Regions from separate parts of the Streptomyces sp. NPDC002092 genome, predicted to be linked through region 1. Evidence: riboswitches for the same ligand, from Rfam matches in the RefSeq annotation. Region 1 holds a riboswitch; the other holds the start of a gene.
The links. A riboswitch is a leader RNA that binds a small molecule or an ion and turns the genes downstream of it on or off. The one in region 1 is predicted to bind cobalamin.

Region 1 (4,406 bases):
GTGGAATGAAAGGCAGTCCTTGCGGCGCGCCCGACTCGATGAGCCGCCACAGCGCGTCCGTGTCCGCGTGTTGTTCGATCAGGTCGCCGAGCCGGTCGAGCTGCTCCTCGCGCAGCGCGGCGAACGAGGTGTCGGGCGCCGGTACGAAACGACGGCCCGCGGCGGCCGCCACCTCGCGCAGAAAGGCCCGCCGGAAGCCGTCCGACTCCAGCGAACCGTGCCAGTGCGTGCCCCAGGTCTGCCCGACGCGGATGCCGTCCAGGAAGGCTTCCCCTCCGCCTATGTCGGCGACCCCGTGATGGATCTCGTATCCCTCGACGTGCTCGCCGAGGGCTTCCCCGACGGGCCGGGTGAGGGTCTTCTCGCGGGCGAACCGCACCCGCACGGGCAGCACTCCGAGCGCTTCGACATGCCCGCGCCGGCTCTCGACCTCGTCCTCGATGTGCTCGCCGAGCACCTGGAAGCCACCGCAGATGCCGAGGACGGGCCGCTGTTCGGCGGCCCTGCGGACCAGGGCGTCGGCAAGTCCCCGCTCGCGCAGCCACTCCAGGGCCTTCACCGTTCCCCGGGTCCCCGGTACGACGACGAGGTCGGCGTCGGCGAGTTCCTCGGGCCGGTCCACGAACCGCACCACGACGCCCGGTTCGGCGGCCAGGGCGTCCACGTCGGTGAAGTTGGACATCAGCGGGATCGCGCACACGGCGACCCGCAGCACGTCCTCGCCGACGGGCGGCGCCACGTTCGACTCCCGCACCGTCCCCCGGAGCGAGACCCGCAACCCGTCCTCCTCGTCGATGCCGAGGCCGTGCTGGAAGGGCAGGACGCCGTAGGTGCGCCGTCCGGTGAGGCCGTGCAGCATGTCCAGCCCTGGCTCCAGGAGGCTGACGTCACCCCGGAACTTGTTGACGAGGAACCCGGCGACCAGCTCCTGGTCCTCGGGCGAGAGCAGGGCGACGGTTCCGAAGAAGGAGGCGAAGACCCCGCCGCGGTCGATGTCACCGACCACGAGCACGGGAAGCCGTGCGTTGCGGGCGATCCCCATGTTCACGATGTCGGTCCGGCGCAGGTTGATCTCGGCGGGAGAACCCGCACCCTCACAGATCACGGCGTCATACGTGCCCCGCAACTCGGCGAGACAGTCGAGCACGGTCCCCAGAAGCTGCTGCTGCCGCCCACCGTGATACCCGCGCGCACTCAGCTCGCCGACGGGCTTGCCCATCAGCACGACCTGGCTGCTCTGCTCGCCACCGGGCTTGAGCAGCACGGGGTTCATCAGCGCGGTCGGTTCGACCCGGCAGGCCTGCGCCTGCATGGCCTGAGCCCGCCCGATCTCGGCACCCTCGCGCGTCACGAACGAATTCAGGGACATGTTCTGCGCCTTGAAGGGCGCAACCTTGACCCCCTGCCGCACCAGCCAACGACAGATCCCGGCGGTGACGACACTCTTCCCGGCATCGGAGGTCGTACCGGCAACAAGAAGCCCCCCGCCGCTCATGACGCACCGCCGAAGGCTGTGGGCAGTCGTTCCGCTGGGGCGATGGGGGTCCCCCCGCTCGAGTGAAGCCGAGAGTGGGGGAGGGTGGGCACAGCCCCCACCGCCGGGCGCCGTGCGACCCGGCCCCGCAGCACCGCCCCAGCCGCACTGACCCCCAACGCCAGCCACCCCACCCGCCGCGACAACCGCACAGCCCGCTCGATGTCCCCGACCTCCACAGCCCGCCCCTCCGCGTTCAGCACAGGCCGATGCTCGACCCGCCCCCCATACGACAAGGTCCCGCCCAGCCGCACCCCCAGCGCCCCGGCGAACGACGCCTCCACGGGCCCGGCGTTGGGGCTGGGATGCTTCGCGGCGTCAGAACGCCACACCCGCACCGCCCCCCGGCGGTCACCCCCCGCGACGGCCGCCAGCACGGCGGTCAGACGGGCCCCCGGCCACCCCGCGACATCGTCCAGCCGCGCCGAAGCCCACCCGTACCGCCGGTACTTGGCCGACTTGTGCCCCACCATGGCGTCGAGCGTGTTGACGGCCCGGAACCCGAGCAGTCCCGGCACCCCGCCCACGGCCCCCCACACCAGCGCCCCCACGACGGCATCGGACGTGTTCTCGGCGACGGACTCCACAACCGCCCGCGCGATCCCGTCGGCGTCCAGGGCCTGCGGATCCCGCCCGCACAGATGCGGCAGCCTGGCCCGGGCGCCCTCGACGTCCCCGGCCTCCAGCGCACGCCCGATGCCACGGGCCTCGCGCGCGAGCGAAGTCCCCCCGACGACGGCCCAGGTGGCGGCCGCGGTCAGTGCGAGGGAGGCGGCACGGGACGGACGTAGGGCCCGCTGCGCGACGACACCGAGCGCGATGGCGCTCCCGGCGCACACGGCGGTGTGCAGCGCGCCCCGCCCGCGATGGTCCCGCCACAACACCCGCTCCACGGCCCCGGCGGCCCGTCCGAACAGGGCGACCGGATGCCCACGGCGCGGATCGCCGAGCAGATGGTCACCGAGGAGGCCGGCGGCGGCGCCGTACGCGAAGACGCGATCGGCACGCATCGGCTCAGCCGGCCGTGGGGTCGAGCAGCGACCTGGTCCTGAACCTCAAACGGCAGGCTGGCATGGCGACATGTCCTCACTCAGGGTGTCCACGCCCTGGTTCGACGAGACCGGCGGTGAGAGTTCCTGGCTCCCGGGGCTTACTACCCCGGTGACAGTGGCGGGACCGCGCCGGACTTGCACCGGCTTCCTCTCGCGCCGCCGTAGATGGCTTCGGCAGTCCACCACGCCCCCGAACGGCAGTCAACTTGCCGTTGACCTGCGACGGGGGAGTGTGCTGAGGCCCACACCCGGCGCTCTGAACCGTGCATGAAAAACCCATGGGGCGAGGAGGCACGAAAGGGTGCGTCCTCGCCCCAAGGGACGGTGGGAAAGGCCGGTCCGGCCGCGGCCTCAGGCCTTGGTGACCACCAGATGGATTCCGTACGCCACGGCCGCCGCGCAGCCCGCGAAGGCCACGTACGCGCCGGCCACCGCGAGGGACGCCGAGTTGCCCTGCGCCACGGCCCGCTCGCGGCGCGACAGGCCCATGATGCCGAGGGTGAACAGGGCCACGAGGCCCACCGTGACCGCGAGGCTGACGCCGAAGACGGAGCCCAGGGCTGCCCAGTCGATCTTCATGCTGCTTCTCTTCCTTCGTACCGGGTGGGCGGGCTCAGACGGCCGCGGCCGGCGGGGTCGCCGGGTCGGGGACGGCGGTCACGGAGGACGGGGCGGGGATCGTGGCCGTCAGGTCCTCGGTCACCGTGCCCGCCGGGGGCGGGGTCACGGCGGCGATCGCCGTGGTCACCACGCCGGGCGGCTCCTCGCTCTCGTTGACGTTCGACGCGTCGACGACCTCGCGCCGGGAGATCTTCCAGATGGCCGCGCTGGCGGCGACCAGGAAGACGGCGACGACGGCGGTGCCCCAGTCGCCGAGATCCGTCACGGACTCCGCGCCCGCACCGACCAGCGCAGCGGCCGGCAGCGTCAGGCACCAGGCCACGAGCATGCGGGTCGCCGTAGACCAGCGGACCACTCCGCCCTTGCGGCCGAGGCCCGCGCCCATCACCGAACCGGAGACGGAGTGGGTGGTGGAGAGGGAGAAGCCGAGGTGCGAGGAGGCCAGGATGACCGTGGCCGCACTGGTCTGGGCGGCGAAGCCCTGCTGCGGCTGGAGCTCGGTCAGACCCTTGCCCATGGTGCGGATGATGCGCCAGCCGCCGAGCCAGGTGCCGAGCGCGATGGCGAGGCCCGCGGAGAGGATGACCCAGGTGGGCGGGTCGGAGTTGGGAGCGACGGCGCCGCCGGCGACCAGGGCGAGGGTGATGATGCCCATCGTCTTCTGTGCGTCGTTGGTGCCGTGGGCCAGCGAGACCAGGCCGGCGGAGGCGATCTGGCCGACGCGGTAGCCCTTCTCGGCGGCCTTGCCGTCGGCCTGCTTGCCGAGAGTGCCCAGGGAATACGACAGCCGGGTCGCGAGCAGCGCTGCGAGGCCCGCGACGATCGGGGCGGCGAGCGCCGGGATGAGCACCTTGGTGACGAGCACGTCACCGTGGACCGCGCCCATGCCGGCCGAGGCGACGGTGGCGCCGATCAGGCCGCCCATCAGGGCGTGCGAGGAACTGGAGGGAAGCCCGACGAGCCAGGTCAGCAGGTTCCAGAGGATCGCGCCGACCAGCGCCGCGAAGATGACCTCGGGACGTATGCCGGTCTCGTCGACGAGACCCTTGGAGATCGTGTTGGCGACCTCCACGGAGAGGAAGGCACCCGCAAGGTTCAGCACGGCGGACATGGCCACCGCGACCTTGGGCTTGAGCGCGCCGGTCGAGATGGTGGTGGCCATCGCGTTGGCGGTGTCGTGGAAACCGTTCGTGAAATCA
Region 2 (4,406 bases), on a different contig from region 1:
CTGTCAACGCCCCGCAAAGGGGAGCGCCCGGACCGCCTTTTCGCGCTGAACACCGCCCGGCACGCCCTGGAGGAGAAAGACGATACGGAGCGGCTACGTGAACTCGTGCCGGGCAAGAACCTGGTCGCGGCCGTTCATGACTCCTCCGGAAGCGATCAGAGTGCTGCCACGGCGGACAGCGAAACCACCAGTGTGCTGATACGCAATGCGAAGACGTGGAGGAAGGTCCGGGACGTGCAGGTTCCGGGACCGGTCACGCTGGCGGCGTCCGATCCGTCCAGTGACACGGTGTGCCTGGCTACCGGACAGGGATCCGACGTGAAGGCGAGTGTGCTCGACCTCACCACCGGCAGGACCAGGCAGGTCGGGGGGGCCGGGGGTGTGCAGGTGCAGCAACTGGCATGTCCGGCAGGCACGCCGGTCCTGGCCGGTACCCCTACCCGGAACAGCCAGGGAACCACGGTGAAAGTGACCCTGAAGAACGCTGACGAGGCAACGGTGGTGAGCGCAGTCGGCGGAAGGGTCGATGCCGTGCAGGCGTCGAAGAACACCGTCGTGGTCGCGGTGAGCTCCGGTGAGGACAGCGATCTCATCGAGCTGGACCGGAGGAGCGGGCGTGAACTGCGGCGCGTGACAGTCAAGGGCATGGACAGCTCGTCTCTGCTGCGGCACACGCGGGATGGCTGGGTGATGTTCTCGGACAGCACCGCGACCTTGGTGGACCTGGACAAGGGGACGTACCAGACGTTCAACCTGCCGGGGACGCTGACGAGCTTCTGAGTCGGCGCGAAAGGGGGCCTCCACGCGTCGTCCGGTGCGCAGGCCCCTCACATTGAACGAGTCGGGATGCGTGAGCGATGCGTGAGCGGATGATCCAGCAGAGACCATCACGGTGCGGACGAAGCAAGATCCCATCAGGACTCTTAAGCCATTGGTTGTGGGTTCGAGTCCCACAGGGCCTACCGGTGGTAGGCGGGGGATATGCCCTCCGACCTGCTACGCAGCGCCTGAGTCGGCTTCGGTCGGGCCGGGCGCTGTGGCGTTTTCGGGCCGGTGCGTGAGCAGCCGCACATACCGTCAGCCCGAGCCGCCTTCCCCTGTCGATTCCGGCGTGCAGTGTTTCAGCAGCGCGGAGATCGGGCCCTCGACGAGTCGGTAGCGCACGATCCGGCCGTCCTTCTCGCCCTCGACGATGCCCGCGGTCCGCAGGAGACGCAGAGCCTGGGAGACGGCCGTGTCCCGCATGCCGCTGGCGACGGCGAGGTCGGAGACGGCGATGGGGCCGGCCTCCTGGAGGGCGAACAGCAAGGACAGGCGTCCGGGATCGGAGAGCAGCGAGAAGCGATCGGCCCAGGCGCGCACGCGCTCGGGGTCGCCGACGGCGGCGATGGCATCGCAGACCCGATGGCCGTCAATGGTGCGCCGCCCGGCGTGTTCCGCGGGGACGAGATGCATGGGTCCATCATCGCAGCGAACAGCTGCCGATCTCCATACCTGTTCAGCTGTGCAGCCTTGCAGCCACTGCCTGCGGCCTTCTAGGGTGAGCGGGCCGTGGTGTTCGGGAAGCCGGTGACAGCCTTCAGGGGCTCAGTCCGGAGCGGCCCTCGCCACTGTGATCGGGGAGTTCGTCGCCCACGTCCCGCAGGGGACAGCCACTGGCCGCCGCAAGGCGGTTGGGAAGGCGGGCGGCGGACGTAGGACCCGTCAGCCAGGAGACCGGCCACGGCATCACGAAGCTGATCCACGAGGTGCTGGAGCGTGACCGAATGACCGTGTCCCAAGGCGTGCCCGAAACCGCCGCCGCCCCGTCCTTCCGCTGGCGTCGCGAGGACACCGTCAGGACCGCGGGCCTGCTGGCTGTGATCGTCGCTCTGCATGTGGCCGCCTTCGGGATCCTCTTCCTCCTCGTGATCCCCCATCACTACGCGGTCGGTACCCAGGCGTTCGGGGTCGGCCTCGGCATCACCGCCTACACGCTCGGCATGCGGCATGCCTTCGACGCCGACCACATCGCCGCCATCGACAACACCACCCGCAAGCTGATGGCCGACGGAAAGCGGCCGGTGTCGGTGGGCTTCTGGTTCGCGCTCGGGCACTCCAGCGTGGTGGTCGTCATGGCCGCGCTGGTCGCCGGGGGCGCGCACCTCGCCGGCACCCTGATGAACGACAGCTCCCCGACCCACCAGGTGCTCGGCACGGTGGGCACCACGGTCTCCGGCGGCTTCCTGTACCTCATCGCCGCCCTCAACCTCGTCGCCCTCGTCCGCATCGCACGCGTCTTCCGTGCGATGCGGGCCGGACACTACGACGAGGCGGAGCTGGAGGCGCACCTGGACTCGCGCGGCTTCATGAACCGCATCCTGGGACGCCTCACCAGGTCCATCCGCCGCCCCGGCCAGATGTTCCCTCTCGGCTTCCTGTTCGGGATCGGCTTCGACACCACGACCGAGGTCCTGCTGCTCGCCCTGGCCGGCAACGGCGCCGCCGCCGGGCTGCCGTGGTACGCGATCCTGTGCCTGCCCCTGCTCTTCGCGGCGGGCATGAGCCTGTTCGACACCCTCGACGGCACCTTCATGAACTTCGCCTACCAGTGGGCGTTCTCCAACCCCGTTCGCAAGGTGTTCTACAACCTCACGATCACCGGCCTGTCCATCGCAGTGGCCTTCTTCGTCGGCACGATCGAACTGGTCGGCGTGCTGCACGACAAGCTCGGTCTGCAGGACGCCGTCACCGGCTGGATATCCGGGCTGGACCTGGACAACGTCGGCTACGTCATCGTCGGTCTGTTCGTGGCCGTCTGGGCCATGGCGGTCGTGTACTGGCGCCTGGCCAAGGTCGAGGAACGCTGGAGCGCCCGCACCGCCGACACCGGCTGACGGCACAGCGTCCATCGCCTCTCGACTTCAGTCGGTGCAAGCAGCGACCAAAGTCGCCGTGGTTCAGCATTTCGGCCGCTGCCCGGCTCGGTTCGCCGCTGCGAGGCTGCCGTCATGGACAAAGCGAAGATCTCGCGTCGGGCCTTCGCCGGCCTGGCGGTGGCCGCCTGTACGGGTCTCGTGACGCCGATGGTGAAGGCCCCCCGAGGACGGCGAGTCGACGTCCTGCTGGCCCGAATGACCGTCGCCGACAAGATCGCGCAGCTGAACATCCCGGTCTGTCTGCCCCAGGCACTCCTCGGCGACTCCACGGATCCGACCGGCACGCGGGAGCACCGGGAGGCGTACGTGCCCGGCGCCACGGTGGTCGGGAGGAAGGCGGACCGGATGAGGCTGGGCCCGGGCGGGGGGTTCTTCGGCCTGGCCAACCAGTCCCTCTCCGGCTCCGTCCCGGTGCCTCGTCCACTGAGCCCGCGGCAACAGGCGCTGCAGCACAACCACTTGCAGCGCCTCGCCCGCGCCAACCCGCTCGGCATCCCCCTGCTGCAGATCAGCGAGGGCACCCACGGCTCGGTCGGACCCGGCTCGACCATCTTTCCCGAGGGGCTGGCGCTGGGCGGACGACCAGGCGTCGGCGTTGCTGCTGTACATCCGGCTGCGGGGTGTGCGGAAGGGCCATGTGGAGCCCGGGAAGCGGGTCACCGTCACCTTCGGCATCGTGCCGAGCCGCGATCTCACCCTGGTGGACGGCGAGATGCGCACGGTCGTCGAGCCGGGCACGTTCGAGATCAAGGTCGGGCGCTCCGCGGCGGACATCCGCCGACGGGCGGTTCTCCGCGTCACCTGAGGCCGTCCCCAGCGGCGCTTCCGGGTGAGATCACGTTTGAGATCACGAAACCTGGCGCGCTGCCGTCCGTTTTGGGGTATTTCGCACTAATCTCCCGTTGCAGCAAGGAGTTGATCTGTCACAGGTCGCATCCACTTCGCTCCACCGGAGATGACATGCACAAGCTTCGCAAGGCCGCCGTCCTGGTCGCCGCCCTCGGGAGTGTCGCGTTTCTGGGCGCAGGCGGCGCCCATGCCGACGGTGGCGTCGGCGTCCAGCAGAGCACCACTTGCAGGTCGCACGACCTGAACATCAGCGTCCTTGGTGAGGTCGGGCTCATCGACGGCCTGTTGGGCAACGCCCTCAACGGCGAGGGCAACACGGGGGCGCAGAGCACCTCCGAGGGCTCGGACATGGGCTGCAGCAACGCCTTCGGCAAGTAGTCGCGGACGGCTGCTGCCGGATGAGCGGCCTGCCGGGCGGAGCGCCCGGCAGGCCGTGGCCGTTCCTCGCGGCCTGCCGGGCGGTGCTTCGTTACTTGGATGCCGGCGGAGTGACGTTCCCGAGGTTGAAGTCGCTCCCTGTCGTGAAGGCGGGGGCCGCGTCCGGGCTGCCGTGGCGCCCGCTGCGGCTGTCGTCGTCGTAGGCCACGGCGTTGGACTGCGAGTTGGCCACCGCGGTGACGCCCTCGTCGTCGTGGCCGT

Region 2: another riboswitch for cobalamin. It lies ahead of ACWCRD_RS36930 (HoxN/HupN/NixA family nickel/cobalt transporter); the one in region 1 lies ahead of ACWCRD_RS21650 (cobalamin biosynthesis protein).

Annotation. Positions count from the first base shown of each region.
Region 1 is NZ_JBSFDG010000009.1:58,199-62,604, reverse strand. It holds gene ACWCRD_RS21655 (cobyric acid synthase) at 1-1,495, opposite strand, end outside; gene ACWCRD_RS21650 (cobalamin biosynthesis protein) at 1,492-2,544, opposite strand; cobalamin riboswitch at 2,645-2,786, opposite strand; gene ACWCRD_RS21645 (hypothetical protein) at 2,938-3,165, opposite strand; gene ACWCRD_RS21640 (anion permease) at 3,200-4,406, opposite strand, start outside.
Region 2 is NZ_JBSFDG010000020.1:137,244-141,649, forward strand. It holds gene ACWCRD_RS36920 (hypothetical protein) at 1-780, shown strand, start outside; gene ACWCRD_RS36925 (ArsR/SmtB family transcription factor) at 1,078-1,455, opposite strand; cobalamin riboswitch at 1,536-1,739, shown strand; gene ACWCRD_RS36930 (HoxN/HupN/NixA family nickel/cobalt transporter) at 1,767-2,876, shown strand; gene ACWCRD_RS36935 (fibronectin type III-like domain-contianing protein) at 3,514-3,723, shown strand; gene ACWCRD_RS36940 (hypothetical protein) at 3,879-4,145, shown strand; gene ACWCRD_RS36945 (hypothetical protein) at 4,237-4,406, opposite strand, start outside.